DNA from 4 places in the Peribacillus sp. FSL M8-0224 genome. Region 3 is predicted to be linked to each of the others. Evidence: riboswitches for the same ligand, from Rfam matches in the RefSeq annotation. Region 3 holds a riboswitch; each other region holds the start of a gene.
The links. A riboswitch is a leader RNA that binds a small molecule or an ion and turns the genes downstream of it on or off. The one in region 3 is predicted to bind cobalamin.

Region 1 (3,808 bases), 430 kb from region 3:
CTTTAATGATTTTCCCCTTTTTGAAGTTTAATTCTATGTCACTAAAGGTGATTCCTTCATAGGTTGTGGGTGTGTTGAAGGATATCCTTCCATTGAGACTATCTTTTATGGGTGCCGTAAATACTTCCCCATCCGGTAAATTCTTTTTTCCGGCACATATGACGGCCGGCATGCCTTTGATGGAAAAGGTCAAATCTGTCCTTGGTGAAACGATCCTGACTTTGTCAGTACGTTGCATCAATTGTTTTAACGGCTTCAAAGCCGCCTCCATTTTCCCGTAATCCATTGTGCATACGTTCAAAAGAAAGTCTTCGTACCTATTGAAGGTCATGCCGGCTTTTTGCGCTGATGCCTTGGTGGGGTAATTAAGTAAGACCCAACGTCGGTTGTTTACATAAAAAAGTGTAGGGGAATTCATGGCCTCCCCTTGAAGACGGTGCCTCTCGATGGGAACATCAGTCATTTCCGCATTGTTTTCTTCCCCAGTGATGATGATGACCGCATCGATATCCGTATATTTCTTCAAGGCCCATTGTGAAGCTGTGTCAAGCTGCTCCTTCACATTCCCTAGTAACAGGTGGCGGCTTATCTCATCGTCCTCGAGTTCCACATATGGATAAGCACCCACTCTGTATATTTCATCAATCAACTCTTTCAATAATGGTTTCGTGTTGATATGCCCCCGTATGAGGATTCTCTCTTTTGGCTGTAATTGTATCGAATGATGAATCAGCCTGGCTGCAAGCTTCGTTATCCTCTCATTCTTCATCTGCCTATCCCTTATTTTTCGAGTTCGCGAAGAGTTTCAAGCGCTTCTTCGACGTGGCCTTTAACCTTTACTTTACGCCATTCTTTGACTATATTTCCTGCCTTATCAATCAGGAAAGTTGAACGTTCAATGCCCATATACTCCTTGCCGAAGTTCTTTTTCAATTGCCAAACATCAAATGATTCAGCCGCCTCATGATTTTCGTCAGCCAGCAGCAGAAAAGGCAATCCATGTTTTTCGATGAATTTTTCATGACGTGCCGCTGGATCTGGGCTGATACCTAGGATGACCGCGTTCAATTCCTCGAATTGCTCATTATGGTCCCGGAAATCACAGGCCTCCGTCGTGCAACCTGGCGTCATGTCTTTTGGGTAAAAATATAAAACAATGTTTTTCCCCTTAAAATCCGATAGGGAAACCATTTCACCATTGTTTGCAGGGAGTTTGAAATCAGGTGCTTTTTCTCCAATTTTAACAGTCATATTGAACCCTCCATTTCTTTCATTATGGTAAGAGTACCCAATAATCGAAAGAAACACAACTTTCATTTATCCTTCCTATCTTTCTGCTCCAGATCGATCACCGTCCGAATCACGAACGCTGCCGGCAGTGTATACCCAATGAAGGCCTGAATGGTAGCTATCATCCTGCCCATGCCAATCGGGGCTATATCTCCATACCCTACAGAAAACATCGTCATCGCACTAAAATAAAAAGAAGTCTTCAATTGTTCATAGAAAGTCCCATCCAACCGATTGCCCATATCAAGAATCACCGAATGATTCTGAAGCTCGTATAATAAATATATCAGTGCAAATCCAACTAATATCGTCGCATATAAATTGCCAAGCCACAGCATATCCTCAAGAGAAAACTTCTTTCCTCCCGACTCAACAAGAAATAACGTACGAATGCTCATCACCATGCAAAAAATGATTCCTGCAATCAAGATGTAGAAAGTCATCCCCCACGCCCCATTTCAAAACGCCACTCCCTCTATACATACTCCCTGTCCAAACAATATATTCTTTTTTAGGAATCAGCCCTATCACCGACTAACTCATTAAACGGAAACTTTCCCGAATCTTTTTTCCATGTTGACCCTTTTGGTCGGATATGTTAAGATTGTCTAAATTTTTATAATAATTTTTATTTTATAAATATTTGACCTGCAAACAATTAACAAGGCAGGTTTTGCAAAATTTCATATGTGGAAATAGGTTCCTAATTTTCATTAGGATTAAAAGGGAAGTCCGGTGTAATTCCGGCACGGTCCCGCCACTGTAATGGGAATGTTAGCGTCAATCAATATGCCACTGATCAACGGATCGGGAAGGCCAGCCGCTAATGATATTCCCTAAGTCAGGAGACCTGCCTATCTCGACAACACTGTTTTAACCTACGGGAGATAGGGAGGTGTTAGGGACCTTATAATTGTAAGGGGCATTATGCATGCCTCTTTATTTTAAGCATTTCTAACTTTCTTTTTTGACTGTTAGGAATGCTTTTTTTATTGTTCGAACAAATGAATGTAGGAGGATGGGAATTTTGAAAAGCAGCAGTTTGGGTTACCCTCGAATCGGGGAAGATCGTGAATGGAAACGTACATTGGAAGCTTACTGGTCCGGTAAAATCGATGAAGCGGAATTTACGTCACAACTAAAAGCCATCCGTTTAGGCAACTTACAAAAACAGAAGCAACAAGGCATTGATATCATCCCTGTCAACGACTTCACTTTTTATGATCAAATGCTCGATATGTCCGTCATGTTCGGTCTTGTTCCTGAACGTTATTCAGCATATGAAGGCGGAAGCGTCCCCCTTTCCGTTTATTATTCAATGGCCCGCGGAAACAATGATGAAGTCGCTTCCGAAATGACGAAATGGTTCAATACGAACTATCACTATATTGTCCCTGAATTAAAACTGGCACAGCTTACTTTAACAGAAAATAAACCACTTACAGCATATCGGGAAGCCAAGGAAAAGCTAGGGATCGAAACAAAGCCCGTTTTGATCGGACCTTATACTTTCCTCTCCCTTTCAAAAGGCTTCAATAAACAAGAAATTCCTGGCATCATCCTGAGCCTGCTTCCCCTATACACGCAAATCCTGCGGGAATTGGAGCAAGAAGGCGTGAAGTGGGTTCAAATGGACGAACCTTCCCTTGTTTCATCCATTTCCAAGGATGATATGCAAACCGTTACTTACCTCTATGAAAAACTGAATGAAGCAGCACCAAACCTGAACATCATGCTACAAACATACTTTCATGCGGTGGAACATTACCAAGAAGTCATCGAATTACAAGTCCAAGGGATCGGTCTTGATTTTGTACATGATAAAGGGAGGAATTTAAGTAACCTTGAGGCATTCGGTTTCCCGAAGGACAAAGTGCTTGCAGCGGGTGTGATTGACGGAAAAAACATTTGGCTATCTGATTTATCCCAAAAAATCGAATTGATTGAGACACTTAAGAAACAGGTAGCCGAGGACCAAATCTGGCTACAGCCCTCTTGTTCCCTGCTTCATGTCCCGGTGACCGTTCGTAATGAAACCGCCCTTTCAAAAGAAGTGAAAGAGGCCCTTGCTTTCGCTGATGAGAAACTTGAGGAAATCACACTTTTGGTCAAAGGGAATAATCAAGGCATTGAAGCAATCGCCGAAAAAGTCGATGCCAATAAATTTACGATTCAAACTTTAGCCAATTCAAATGTCCGAAATCACGGGTCTGTACAATCCAATGTCGAAAAGGTTAAAACCAGGACCGCCGGCCGTCAGCTTCCATTTAAAGACCGTTACCAAAAACAACAGGAATTTTTCAAATTGCCTTTTCTCCCTTCGACTACGATCGGCAGCTTTCCGCAGACATTTGAAGTTAAACAAGCACGCGGGAGATTCAATAGAGGAGAATGGACAGCCCAGCAATATGAAACATTCGTTAACGAAGAAATCGGCAGGTGGATCGAAATCCAAGAAGAAATCGGTTTGGATGTTCTTGTTCACGGGGAATTCGAACGGACGGATATGGTTGAATAC
Region 2 (3,808 bases), 1.2 Mb from region 3:
GGTTTTCCCATCCTCTATTTCAGCTGGGATATGTAATTTCGAATGTCCTGCATGCAACAAAATGATCGGTATGACGATAACTTCAGTAGCCCCTCGTTCTACACAATTATCAATTCCTTTGGATATATTCGGTGCCGCAAATTCCAAGAAGCACGTTTCCACTAGGAAACGCCCGTCCATTGCCGGAATCATATTTTCAATAAAATGACGGACTTCTTCATTTCCCGAAGCCAACCGGCTTCCGTGTCCTACGAACAAAACTGCTTTCATTTACTTTCCCCCTCTTGATTAGTCTTCACAAGGCGCAGGCTCTATGTTTATTTTGGGAGCGATGTCCTGATAAGAAAAATTCTGTATCTTTTTCGAACGTTTGAAGTATTTAAAAAGCCGCTCATTTGGATGGGCATTTTGCTTATACTCGCCGACAATGTCCGTGATCAGTTCTACAAGCTGTTCCGGTTCAATGCCTTCCGCTACCGGCTGACCCGGATGGGCTGTTCTTCCAACCGGTTTAGCTCCAAGAAATAAGTCGAACTTCCCTTTTCGGAAGACAATCCCGATATCATCCATCACAGCACTATAACAAGCCATCCCACACCCATTAAAACCGATGTTCAGTTCCTTGGGCATGCTCATTCCGCCAAGCACCCGGTGTATTTCATCTGCATAAGGAATGGATTCCGCTTTTTCACCATCACAGAAATCACAGGCTTTTAATGTCAGTACATCTCCAATTGGCGACAAAAGAAAGTTTGCTGATTGCAATTTCCCCGTAATGACTTCCGGATCCGTTGTCGGAATCTTTAAGACAATTTTATGATTTGGCGTGTATTCCATCGTTCCCTTTTCCCCGACAACTTCCGCAAGTGTCATCATTTGTTTGGGAGTGAATTGTTTATTCGCCACACCTGGACTAACGGCAAGTTCGAACACCGACTCCATTTTTTGCTGAACAACCGGCTTAATGGATTGCTGAACGGCTTGACCCTTGACTCTGGACAGAGCTTCCATTGCCATTTCAAAGGAAGCTTGCTTCTTTTCAGGTGCTTTTGTAAGTAAGCCAACTCCTCCAGCGGACTCGGGTAAGGCTTCTTGATCTAATGCCCACGGTTCCGCTTCTTTTTGCAGTCGCTGATGCGGCTTCAAAGTTTGCTTTTCCGAATTCAACGTATATTTTCTTTGATAGCCTCTCGGTGTGATGATTTTGTCGTCATATAAAAAGGTGGATGAATTACCGATAATGACGGTGGTCAACATTCCAATATCGTGATTCAACATATCCTTCAAATTGGTAATGACAATATCCTGCCTATCGCGATAAGCACTTTTCACCAACCCGACAGGTGTATCCGGCGAGCGGTAGCGAAGGAGAATTTTCTGTGTTTCAACAATTTGCCGGGTCCGCCTGCCGCTGCGCGGATTATACAGTGCAATGACAAAGTCTGCCATTGCAGCTGCTTCAACCCTTTTAGCGATCAGTTCCCAAGGAGTTAAATGATCACTGAGGCTGATCGTACACGAATCGTGCATGACGGGCGCCCCAAGTAAAGACGCACATGAGTTGATTGCTGAGATGCCAGGAATGACTTCTATGCCCACTCCAGTTTCTTCTTTCCAGCCTTTTTCAATCAATACTTCATAAACCAACCCTGCCATCCCGTAAACTCCGGCATCCCCACTGGAAATCACCGCCACTTTCTTTCCCAGCTCCGCTTGTTTCACTGCTTCCTGTGCACGTGATACCTCTTCGGTCATCCCCGTACTAATGATCGTTTGATCTGTTAGCAGTCCCTGAATGAGTTCAACATAAGTTTTATAACCAATGATGTAGTCACTTTCTTGAAGGGCTTCGACGGCACGTTTGGTAATGTGTTCAAAATTCCCGGGCCCAAAGCCCACGACGAATAATTTACCGTTTGTACTCATTAAGACATCTCCTTTTACGCTTTGTTCTTTGAAATACCCGTATGAGCAGGAAAATCTGGATTAGGGGTCATTTCCCCGTCTTTGTATTGATAGATCATCTGTGGAACAAACTCACCATCATCGATATTACTGACGATCTGCCGACCGAAATCAGGCGTTTCCACTCGATACCAGTTTCCTTGGGGATAGGCAATCACTACGCAGGCATCCTTACATCTCCCGTTACAGCGTGTCCTCGTTGTATGGATTTTCAGATCCAGTCCTTTTGAAGCAATTTCATCGCGAATCGCTTGGGTTACTTCTTCCCCGCCCTTTTTCATGCAGCTGCTCCCATTACAAATCAACAGATGCGTATTTGTACCCGTCAAGTTCCAAGTAGTCATTTTCTTCCTCCTGAGTCCAGGGAAAAGGCAAAATAAAAAACCTTAACATAAGAGTCAAGGTTTAAAAAAACTATATGAATGAGGAGCCAAAGGCAAGCTTGCCAAACCCTCCCAAAATCGTCATAGTCCTTCTACCTTTCCCTCCGAAAAGTATCATGCAATTTTAAAAGCAGGTTTCCTGGCTTACGCTTCATTTTACTTTGTTCCTTCCCGGCATCATGCCAGTGGCTATCGACAATTTCATCAGCGTTTACAGTAGCGGGGGCTGCATCGGATTTTCACCGATTTCCCTATTATCCCTTGCTTATTCACACAAGGGCACTTTTAAAATGAAATATTTGGTTTTATTATACATTTCCAACTAACTTAATCTATCATATAACAACTTTGTCAAAATTCAATAGTTTATTCCGACTGTTTAGAAAAGTTTAAACGTGTAAAACCAGTTACAATCCTTTCCTCGCAACAAACTTCGACCAAAAAAAAAAGATAGTGTAGCTGGAATTATTTCTTTATGGTACACTATACGAGAATTTTCTAAATAATTACATAAGTTTCATGGTGTTGAATTTCTCGGAATTCAGCTTAAAAGGGAAGCCGGTGAAAATCCGGAGCGGTCCCGCCACTGTAAAGGGAAGTTCCATTACTTTAACTTTAATCCACTGTCAAATGAGATGGGAAGGATGTAATGGGATGATGAACCAAAGCCAGGAGACCTGCCATGAAGCGTGAAACTGTTTCAGCCTACGAGGATGGGCGTGCGGATCAGGCAGAATGGCCCAAGGTTGGTTCATGCTGCAAAATTCCTGTTCATTACGCACTTCTTTCCTTTGAGAGAAGTGCTTTTTAGTTTGGGCGCCGCTTTTCTTCTCAAGATTGATCAGAACAATTAAAAGTGTTGAAAGGAGAAAGAATGAAAAGAACCAATTGGAAAATTATTTATTTTGTCATTTTACTGCTTTTTGTCCCGAAACGGGCATTGGCCATGCATATCATGGAGGGCTTTTTACCCATAGAATGGGCTATATTCTGGTGGGCCGTGTCGCTTCCATTTTTAATCTTGGGGTACCGGTCCATTAGGTCCAAAGTAAGGGAAAACCCAGAAACAAAAATGATACTAGGCCTATCGGGCGCATTTGTATTTATATTATCGGCCCTAAAGATTCCTTCCGTTACGGGAAGTTCTTCGCACCCTACCGGAGTTGGTTTAGGTTCCATACTATTCGGACCATTGGCCATGAGTGTCGTCGGCTCCATCGTTCTGTTATTTCAAGCTGTTTTACTGGCACACGGAGGATTGACAACATTAGGGGCCAATGCATTCTCCATGGCCGTTTGCGGACCGTTCATTGCTTACTTTGTCTTCAAGGGCGCAACTAAATTGGGGTGGTCTTTTTCACTTGCCGTATTCTTGGCAGCTGCTTTTGGGGATTTGGGCACCTATGTAGTAACTTCCGTTCAACTTGCTCTTGCTTTCCCTTCCGAGGTTGGAGGATTCA
Region 3 (3,808 bases):
AAGGGGTATTTGCCGGAGTGCTATTGAGCATGATTTTCTTCTCGGCTAAAATTTCTAAAGTGGCAGTAGAGAAAACGGCAGACATCCAGGCTAAGAAAATCACTTATCGTATCAGCGGACAAATATTTTTCGCTTCTGTCCAGGACTTTATTTCAAAGTTCGACTTCAAGGAAAAAGCCGATGCAATCGTCATCGACTTCTCCCATTCCAAAATCTGGGATGATTCCGCAGTCGGTGCTGTCGATACGGTTATTCTTAAATATCAGCTCTTGGGAATACCTGTCCAAGTCCAAGGACTCGATGAAGAAAGTTCGACATTGCTTGAAAAACTCGCCACCTCAGAAAGTAAAATATCTTAAAGAAGTAAAATTCTGCTGAATAGAAACTTTTCAAACCGACAAAATAGATAACATGAATCATTTCCTTTTGAAAGGAGCGAAAAGCATGACACCAGAACAGGATTATACGGCAGCAAATCTGTCACCGGATTTATTGAATGAACTGAAAATCTTTGAAAGCAAACTTGGCGAGGAAGCCAATAAAGAATTGATTGTCATCGCCTATGAAAAAGAAAAGGAATCTTTAAATTAAGAAAAAAGACTCAAACACCCTTAATGGGATGGTTGAGTCTTTTTTTGAATGTACAGAAAAAGGGTGCCCATGTTTTTAATGAGCAACCCTTTTCCTGTATTATTTGCTGAATACGTCGGTTAAGACCGGCACGATTTGTTTTTTACGCGATACAACGCCTTCCAACACGGCGATGTTATTGTTTAATGAAACGTCATATGCCTTTTCAACTGCATATGACGCTTTACCAAGGGCCAAGGCAACGGAATCATTAGTCAGGATATCCGTTACGACGAATAGGAACAAGTCCAATTCCTTCACTGCGATGACCGCTTCAATCGCTGCTTCCAATTCAGCTTGCTTAGCAAGGACTTCGTTCGGATCAACAGCATTGACCTGTGCTATTTCCACTTTAGCCATTCCCATGGAGAATTCCTTTGCATCAAGAGTGATGAGCTGGGCAATCGTTTTGTCGCTTAAGTCAGCACCCGCTTTCAACATTTCCAAGCCATATTTTTCAGCGTCGACTCCTGCAATGGCAGCCAGTTCCATTGCTGCCGCAACGTCTTGCCCCGTGCAAGTCGGGGATTTGAACAATAAAGAATCGGAAATGATGGCAGATAGCATAAGACCTGCGATTGCTTTAGGGACTTCAATGCCGTTTTCTTTATAAATTTTATTTAAGATGGTTGCCGTACAGCCAACTGGTTCCGCACGGTAATATAATGGATCGCTTGTTTCAAAGTTAGCGATACGGTGATGGTCGATAACTTCCAACACACGGACTTGGTCAATATCTTCAGCACTTTGCTGGCGTTCGTTATGATCGACCAGGATTACGCCATCAGCTTCCCCTGCAACTTTTTCCACAAGACGGGGAGCATCGAATTTGAATTGGTCCAATGCATATTGAGTTTCACCATTCACTACACCCAGACGAACTGGTTCAGCGTTGATACCTAACTGCTTTTTCAGATCTGCATAAGCGATTGCTGAACAGATTGTGTCTGTATCCGGGTTTTTATGTCCAAAAACTAATACTTTTTCCAAGATTTTATCCCCTTTTTCATAAAAATTTTTCCGCGAATCCCCTCATTGCAATAAGGGAGAGCCACCTTTACTAGACACTTTATTTTAACACAAAATCCCGTAAAATCAGCGCTTGATTTATCCATTCCCCCATAAAATCTTTCATTCCCCTACCCTCTTCCATCACTTTGTCAATAGATAAGGGTTGGTTTTTTTCAAATATATTAGTTGAATTATCATCGTATATGGCTTACGATAATATAAGCAGAAATACTAGATATTGATTACATAAACAATTCCAATAACTATATATAGAATTTTTATAATCCAAGGTGCCAGTGATGGCTGAAAAGGGAATCCGGTGTAAACCCGGAACTGTCCCCGCAACTGTAAATGTGACGAAATGAGAAAACCACTGTATAGCTCTCTATACGGGAAGGACTCAAAGTAGGATGATCATGAGTCAGGAGACCTGCCTTGAATTTTTCACGTTTCTTATTCTTCGGGGATTGAGATGATGAAACGATAGTATAACGGCTATTTTTTCATGGCTCTTTTATTCTATCGTTTGATCCGCTCAATTCTTTGGGCGGTTTTTTTATTTTAGCGGAAGTTAACAAGGAGGATTATTAATGACTCAAACATATAACTCTACCATAAGTGAAAATGACACAGAAGCGAAATCCATCCAGCTTGAGACGTTATCGAAGGAATTCGAAGGCCGTCTCGATATGGAAAAGTTCAAAAGGCGTTTTACAAAATGGCTTGATCGCAAAAGTGACTCAACCGAAGAACAGGCATCAAAAAAACTGATTCAGCTCGCTCTTGAAGGCGTGGATATCGATGCACCGGATTGGACTTTCGTTGCTGCAGCAGAACTGTTGAATACAATGTATAGGGATGCACAAGCCAATCGAGGATATGAAGGCAAGAGTTATGGCCCATTCTATGAGCTGATCACAGAACTCTCCCAGCTATCGGAAGGTCAGCGTTATCCCATTTATAAACCAGAACTGCTATCTTCATATACAAAAGCGGAAATTGAGGAATTGGGATCGGTGATCGACCCGGAAAAAGATAAATTATTCTCTTACATAGGCATCTACTTATTGAATGACCGCTATCTGGCCCGCCCAAAAAAGGACAAGGTCTTCGAACTGCCGCAAGAACGTTTCATGATCATCGCGATGGAAATCATGCGAATGGAAAAAAAGGAGCACCGCCTGCAACTGATAAAAGAAGCATACTGGGCCATGTCCAACCTTTATATGACCGTTGCGACTCCTACACTCTCCAATGCAGGTAAAACACATGGACAGTTAAGCTCCTGCTTTATCGACGCAATTGAAGATTCCATTGACGGAATCTACCTATCAAACTACGATGCCGCAAAAGTATCTAAATTCGGCGGCGGTGTCGGTCTTTACGTCGGTAAGGTTCGCTCGCTTGGTTCCGATATCCGCGGTTTCTCTGGAAACAGTTCAGGCACGACGCCCTGGATTCGACTATTCAACCAGACAGCTGTTAGTGTCGATCAATTGGGTCAACGTAAAGGTGCCATCGCGATTTACTTGGATGCCTGGCATAAAGATATCATGAGCTTCCTCGATTTGAAGACTCAAAACGGGGATGACAGATTAAAAGCACATGATATTTTTACAGGTGTATGCATACCGGATTTATTCATGGAGGCTGTACGCGACAGAAAAGAATGGTATCTTTTCGATCCGCATACCGTTAAGCAAACCCTTGGATTTTCACTTGAAGATCTTTATGACGAAAAGAAAGGCGAAGGAAGCTTCAGGAATCATTATGCACTTGCTGTCGAGGCCGCAGAAAATGGCACGCTTCCAAACTATAGCTTTGAGAAAATCAATGCGATGGACATCATGAAAAGCATCATGATTTCTCAATTAGAAGAAGGCGTACCGTATATGTTCTACCGCGATGAAGTGAATCGGAAGAATCCGAATAAACATAAAGGTATGATTTATTGTTCTAACCTTTGCACGGAGATTGCCCAAAACCTAAGCCCTTCGACGATCACGGATGAATATGAAACAGAAGATGGAGATGTTGTTGTGGTTCGTAAAAGCGGCGATTTCGTTGTCTGCAACCTTTCATCCATTAACTTGCCCCGAGCGGTGGGCAGCGATGTTCTGGAAAGATTGATTCCCATTCAGATCCGTATGCTGGACAATGTCATTGA
Region 4 (3,808 bases), 4.4 Mb from region 3:
AAATCCTCATAAATGTTTAGCGCATCGCAAAGCTCTCGTTTTTCCTCTTTTTTCATTAAATGGAATACTTTATTGTCCATTGGTTTTCTGGTACTATTATACTATAAAAAAATCAGGAGAATGATAGTGAAAAAATATAGAGTTTTAAGGATGGCGGCATTGCTGGGGGTTTTGATTTTACCTGGATGCACACAAGGGATTTTAGAGGGGATAGGCACAAAGACGGCTGCACCGATTGCGGAAGATGACATTGAAGTGGCCGAAGCGGCTGAGAATGGGAGCGGGCAGGATTCGGAGGGGCAAATCGATACGGGAGACTGGATAAAGGCCGAGTCCCCGGTCCAGCTTCCGATTTTGATGTATCACAGCATTTCCCAAGGTAATGGCCTTCGGGTCCCAAGGGAGGAATTCCGATCACAGATGGCTTGGCTTCGGGAGAATGGTTACTATACATTATCCCCTGAAGAAGCATTCCTCGTTTTAGCCGAGAATCGGATGCCAAGTGAGAAGTGCGTCTGGCTTACTTTTGATGATGGCTATACAGATAACTACACGGAGGCTTTCCCGATATTAAAAGAAAATGATATGAAAGCAACTGTCTTCATGATCGGGAAGTCCATAGATAAAGGTCATCACCTGACTGAAAATCAAATGTTGGAGATGAGCAGGGATGGGATTTCGATTGAAAGCCATACCATCAACCATTTGGAGCTGAACCGCATGACGGCAGAGCAGCAAGAAGCGGAAATGGTTCAGTCGAAGGTGCTGTTCGACCGTATCCTCGACCAGGACACGACAGTGCTTTCCTATCCGGTTGGCCGGTATAACGAAGAGAGTCTCAGGCTGTCAGAAGAAGCTGGATACAAAATGGCAGTCACTACCGAACCTGGGGGAGCTTCAAGCGACCAAGGGATGCATGCTCTGCATAGAGTTCGGATTTCACCGGGGTTATCGATCAATGGGTTTGCGTCGCTGATTGAAAATGCTTCAAAGCATTGAAGGCGGAAGGGTCATTTCGCACTTGTTCAGAAAAATCATATAATAATCGATTCTTACATGGTGTATAATGAAGGCAGTGAAAATTATATACATATGAACGATTTGGTGTCTTAATGACTTAAAAGGGAAGTTGGTGAAATGCCAACGCGGTCCCGCCACTGTATATGGGAGCTGACGGCTGTGTACCACTGTATGAGATATGGGAAGGTGCCGTTGACGAAGACCATGAGCCAGGAGACCTGCCAGAATTCGTACACCTGTAACCTACGCGGATGGGAAGGTGTGTGGCAGACCCTAAGATAGAGTCCGTATTGATATTGTTGCCATGCAAGCATCTTCCGTTTAACGGGAGATGCTTTTTGTTTTGGGGGCATCTTCCAGGATTGGTTTTCTCTGTTAGGTATGAAGAAATTAAATAAAAAGATTGTGGGGAATGAAAATGAAGAAGATTTTTGGTCTGATACTGTTAATGTTACTGACTGCAGGCATGATGGTTGGCTGCGGTGGTGCTGCTGATGAAGGAAAAGAAAAGGAGCAAACGAATCATGCTCAACACGAAGCTTTCCCGATTACGATTAAAGATGCAAGTGGGGAAAAAGTAACGATAGAAAAAGAACCGAAGAAAATCGTTTCGTTGATACCAAGTAATACGGAAGTGGTCTTTGCACTTGGTTTGGGTAAAAAGGTCGTTGGTGTTTCCGACAATGATAATTACCCGGAGGAAACGAAAGAAATTCAAAAAGTTGGCGGAATGGAAATGAACACGGAGCTGATTGTCTCCATGAAGCCTGACCTTGTTCTTGCGCATGCATCAAGTGCCCATAATTCAAATGAGGGTTTACAGCAGCTTAAGGATGCTGGAATAGATGTGCTCGTAGTCAATGATGCCCAAAGCTTTGACCAAGTCTATGAGTCTATTGAAATGATTGGACAGGCAACGGGAGAACATGATAAGGCAAACGAAATCGTTGCGGATATGAAAACGAAGCTCAAGGATATCCAGGAAAAGGCCAAATCCGTAAAGGAAGAGGATAGGAAGACCGTTTTAGTGGAAGTTTCGCCTTCACCGGAAATATACACACCTGGAAAAAATACTTTCATGAATGAGATGCTTCAAACTATTTCAGCGAATAATGCGGCTGCTGAATTGGACGGTTGGGCAAAAATTGATGAAGAGTCGATGATTGCTGCAAATCCTGATGTCATCATTACAACGTATGGTTATTATACGAAAGATGCAGTAAGTGAAGTGAAGGGCCGAAAAGGATGGCAAGACGTAAATGCTGTTAAGAATGGCCAAGTCTTTGATGTCCATTCTGACTTGGTGACCCGTTCCGGTCCACGCTTAATAGAGGGAGTAGAGGAACTTGCCAAATCAGTCTATCCGAACCAATTTGACAACTAAATGGGCGTTTGCTTATTTGATTGCGTTGTTCATTTTGTTATTCGCAATGACGATAGGCATTTCCTTTGGTTCGGTGCCAGTACCGATTCCCGTACTTATACAAATAATCGGCAAGGAGATTTTCCACTTGCCGATTTCTGCCGATCCGGATGTGATGCTAACGAATATCGTGATGAACATCCGCTTGCCGCGGGTGCTGCTCGCTGGTTTGGTTGGGGCATCACTTGCGATTGCGGGTGCGGCTTTTCAGGGACTGCTCCGGAACCCGCTCGCTGATCCTTACACATTAGGTATTTCATCAGGAGCATCGGTCGGAGCCGTTTTGACAATATTCTTGAATATATCACTGCCATTCATCGGTTTATATACCCTTCCGGCATTGAGTATCTTATGTTCAGTGCTCACGATGCTCTGCGTACTGACTTTTGCAAAAAAAATGGATCGATCGATGAAAGTGGAAACGATCATTTTAACGGGAATCATTTTCAGCTCGTTTTTAAGTGCCTTCATTTCATTGATGATTGCGCTGACGGGTGATGAATTAAGACAAATCATCGGCTGGCTGATGGGAAGCGTCTCAATGCGCGGATGGAATTATATCGTAATCATTTTGCCGTTTTTTATCATTGGTTCGTTGACCTTGATCATGAATACAAGTGAATTGAATGCGATGACTTTCGGGGAAGACCGGGCAAAACACTTAGGTGTGAATGTCAAGCGGCGGAAAATGTGGATCTTGATAGCCGGTTCGACATTGACAGGGGCAGCCGTTGCCGTTTCAGGGGCGATTGGTTTTGTAGGATTGGTCATTCCTCATTTTGTCCGAAAGATTTGGGGACCTGACCATAAACATTTGCTTCCGTTGTCATTGTTGATAGGAGGCGGATTCTTGATATTGGCCGATTTTGTAGCACGAACGATCATTGCCCCATCGGAACTGCCGATCGGGGTGATTACCTCACTTATCGGGGCACCTGCATTTGCGCTGATTTTATTAAAGAGACGGAGAGAAGGGTAAAAACGGATGCTTGAAGTAAAAGGGTTAACAGGTGGATATCACAACAAAGCTGTTTTGGACTCTGTCTCTTTTGATGTACATAAAGGGGAATTATTCGGGATTCTTGGTCCTAATGGCAGCGGGAAAACGACGCTTTTAAGTATGCTTAGCGGGGTGCTCGATTATAAAGGCGGAAGCGTAAGGATAAGCGGCAGGGATTTGAAGGATTATTCGTCAAAACAACTTGCACAGGTCATTGCCGTGCTCCCTCAGCATTCCTCATTAGCTTTCTCCTATACAGTAAAAGAGACGGTCTCACTTGGGCGATATGCCCATCAATCAGGTTGGTTCCATAGTTGGTCCGCAGAAGATGAATCGATTGTCCAGCGGGTGATGGAACAAACGGG

Region 1: linked by a shared signal. The riboswitch ahead of metE (5-methyltetrahydropteroyltriglutamate--homocysteine S-methyltransferase) and the one ahead of MKX49_RS03665 (ribonucleoside-diphosphate reductase subunit alpha) in region 3 are both predicted to bind cobalamin.
Region 2: linked by a shared signal. The riboswitch ahead of MKX49_RS09405 ((2Fe-2S) ferredoxin domain-containing protein) and the one ahead of MKX49_RS03665 (ribonucleoside-diphosphate reductase subunit alpha) in region 3 are both predicted to bind cobalamin.
Region 4: linked by a shared signal. The riboswitch ahead of MKX49_RS25235 (ABC transporter substrate-binding protein) and the one ahead of MKX49_RS03665 (ribonucleoside-diphosphate reductase subunit alpha) in region 3 are both predicted to bind cobalamin.

Annotation. Positions count from the first base shown of each region.
Region 1 covers NZ_JBBOOJ010000001.1:336,471-340,278, reverse strand. The annotation lists gene MKX49_RS01575 (aminopeptidase) at 1-769, opposite strand, end outside; gene bcp (thioredoxin-dependent thiol peroxidase) at 781-1,251, opposite strand; gene MKX49_RS01565 (potassium channel family protein) at 1,314-1,733, opposite strand; cobalamin riboswitch at 1,971-2,162, shown strand; gene metE (5-methyltetrahydropteroyltriglutamate--homocysteine S-methyltransferase) at 2,309-3,808, shown strand, end outside.
Region 2 covers NZ_JBBOOJ010000001.1:1,956,044-1,959,851, reverse strand. The annotation lists gene MKX49_RS09415 (sirohydrochlorin chelatase) at 1-270, opposite strand, end outside; gene cobJ (precorrin-3B C(17)-methyltransferase) at 289-1,926, opposite strand; gene MKX49_RS09405 ((2Fe-2S) ferredoxin domain-containing protein) at 1,941-2,309, opposite strand; cobalamin riboswitch at 2,461-2,650, opposite strand; cobalamin riboswitch at 2,852-3,047, shown strand; gene MKX49_RS09400 (hypothetical protein) at 3,031-3,159, shown strand; gene MKX49_RS09395 (energy-coupling factor ABC transporter permease) at 3,223-3,808, shown strand, end outside.
Region 3 covers NZ_JBBOOJ010000001.1:763,056-766,863, reverse strand. The annotation lists gene MKX49_RS03680 (SulP family inorganic anion transporter) at 1-359, shown strand, start outside; gene MKX49_RS03675 (hypothetical protein) at 445-591, shown strand; gene MKX49_RS03670 (manganese-dependent inorganic pyrophosphatase) at 691-1,620, opposite strand; cobalamin riboswitch at 1,913-2,093, shown strand; gene MKX49_RS03665 (ribonucleoside-diphosphate reductase subunit alpha) at 2,232-3,808, shown strand, end outside.
Region 4 covers NZ_JBBOOJ010000001.1:5,180,630-5,184,437, reverse strand. The annotation lists gene MKX49_RS25240 (polysaccharide deacetylase family protein) at 151-999, shown strand; cobalamin riboswitch at 1,086-1,260, shown strand; gene MKX49_RS25235 (ABC transporter substrate-binding protein) at 1,439-2,404, shown strand; gene MKX49_RS25230 (FecCD family ABC transporter permease) at 2,367-3,422, shown strand; partial or broken gene MKX49_RS28500 (heme ABC transporter ATP-binding protein) at 3,429-3,808, shown strand, end outside.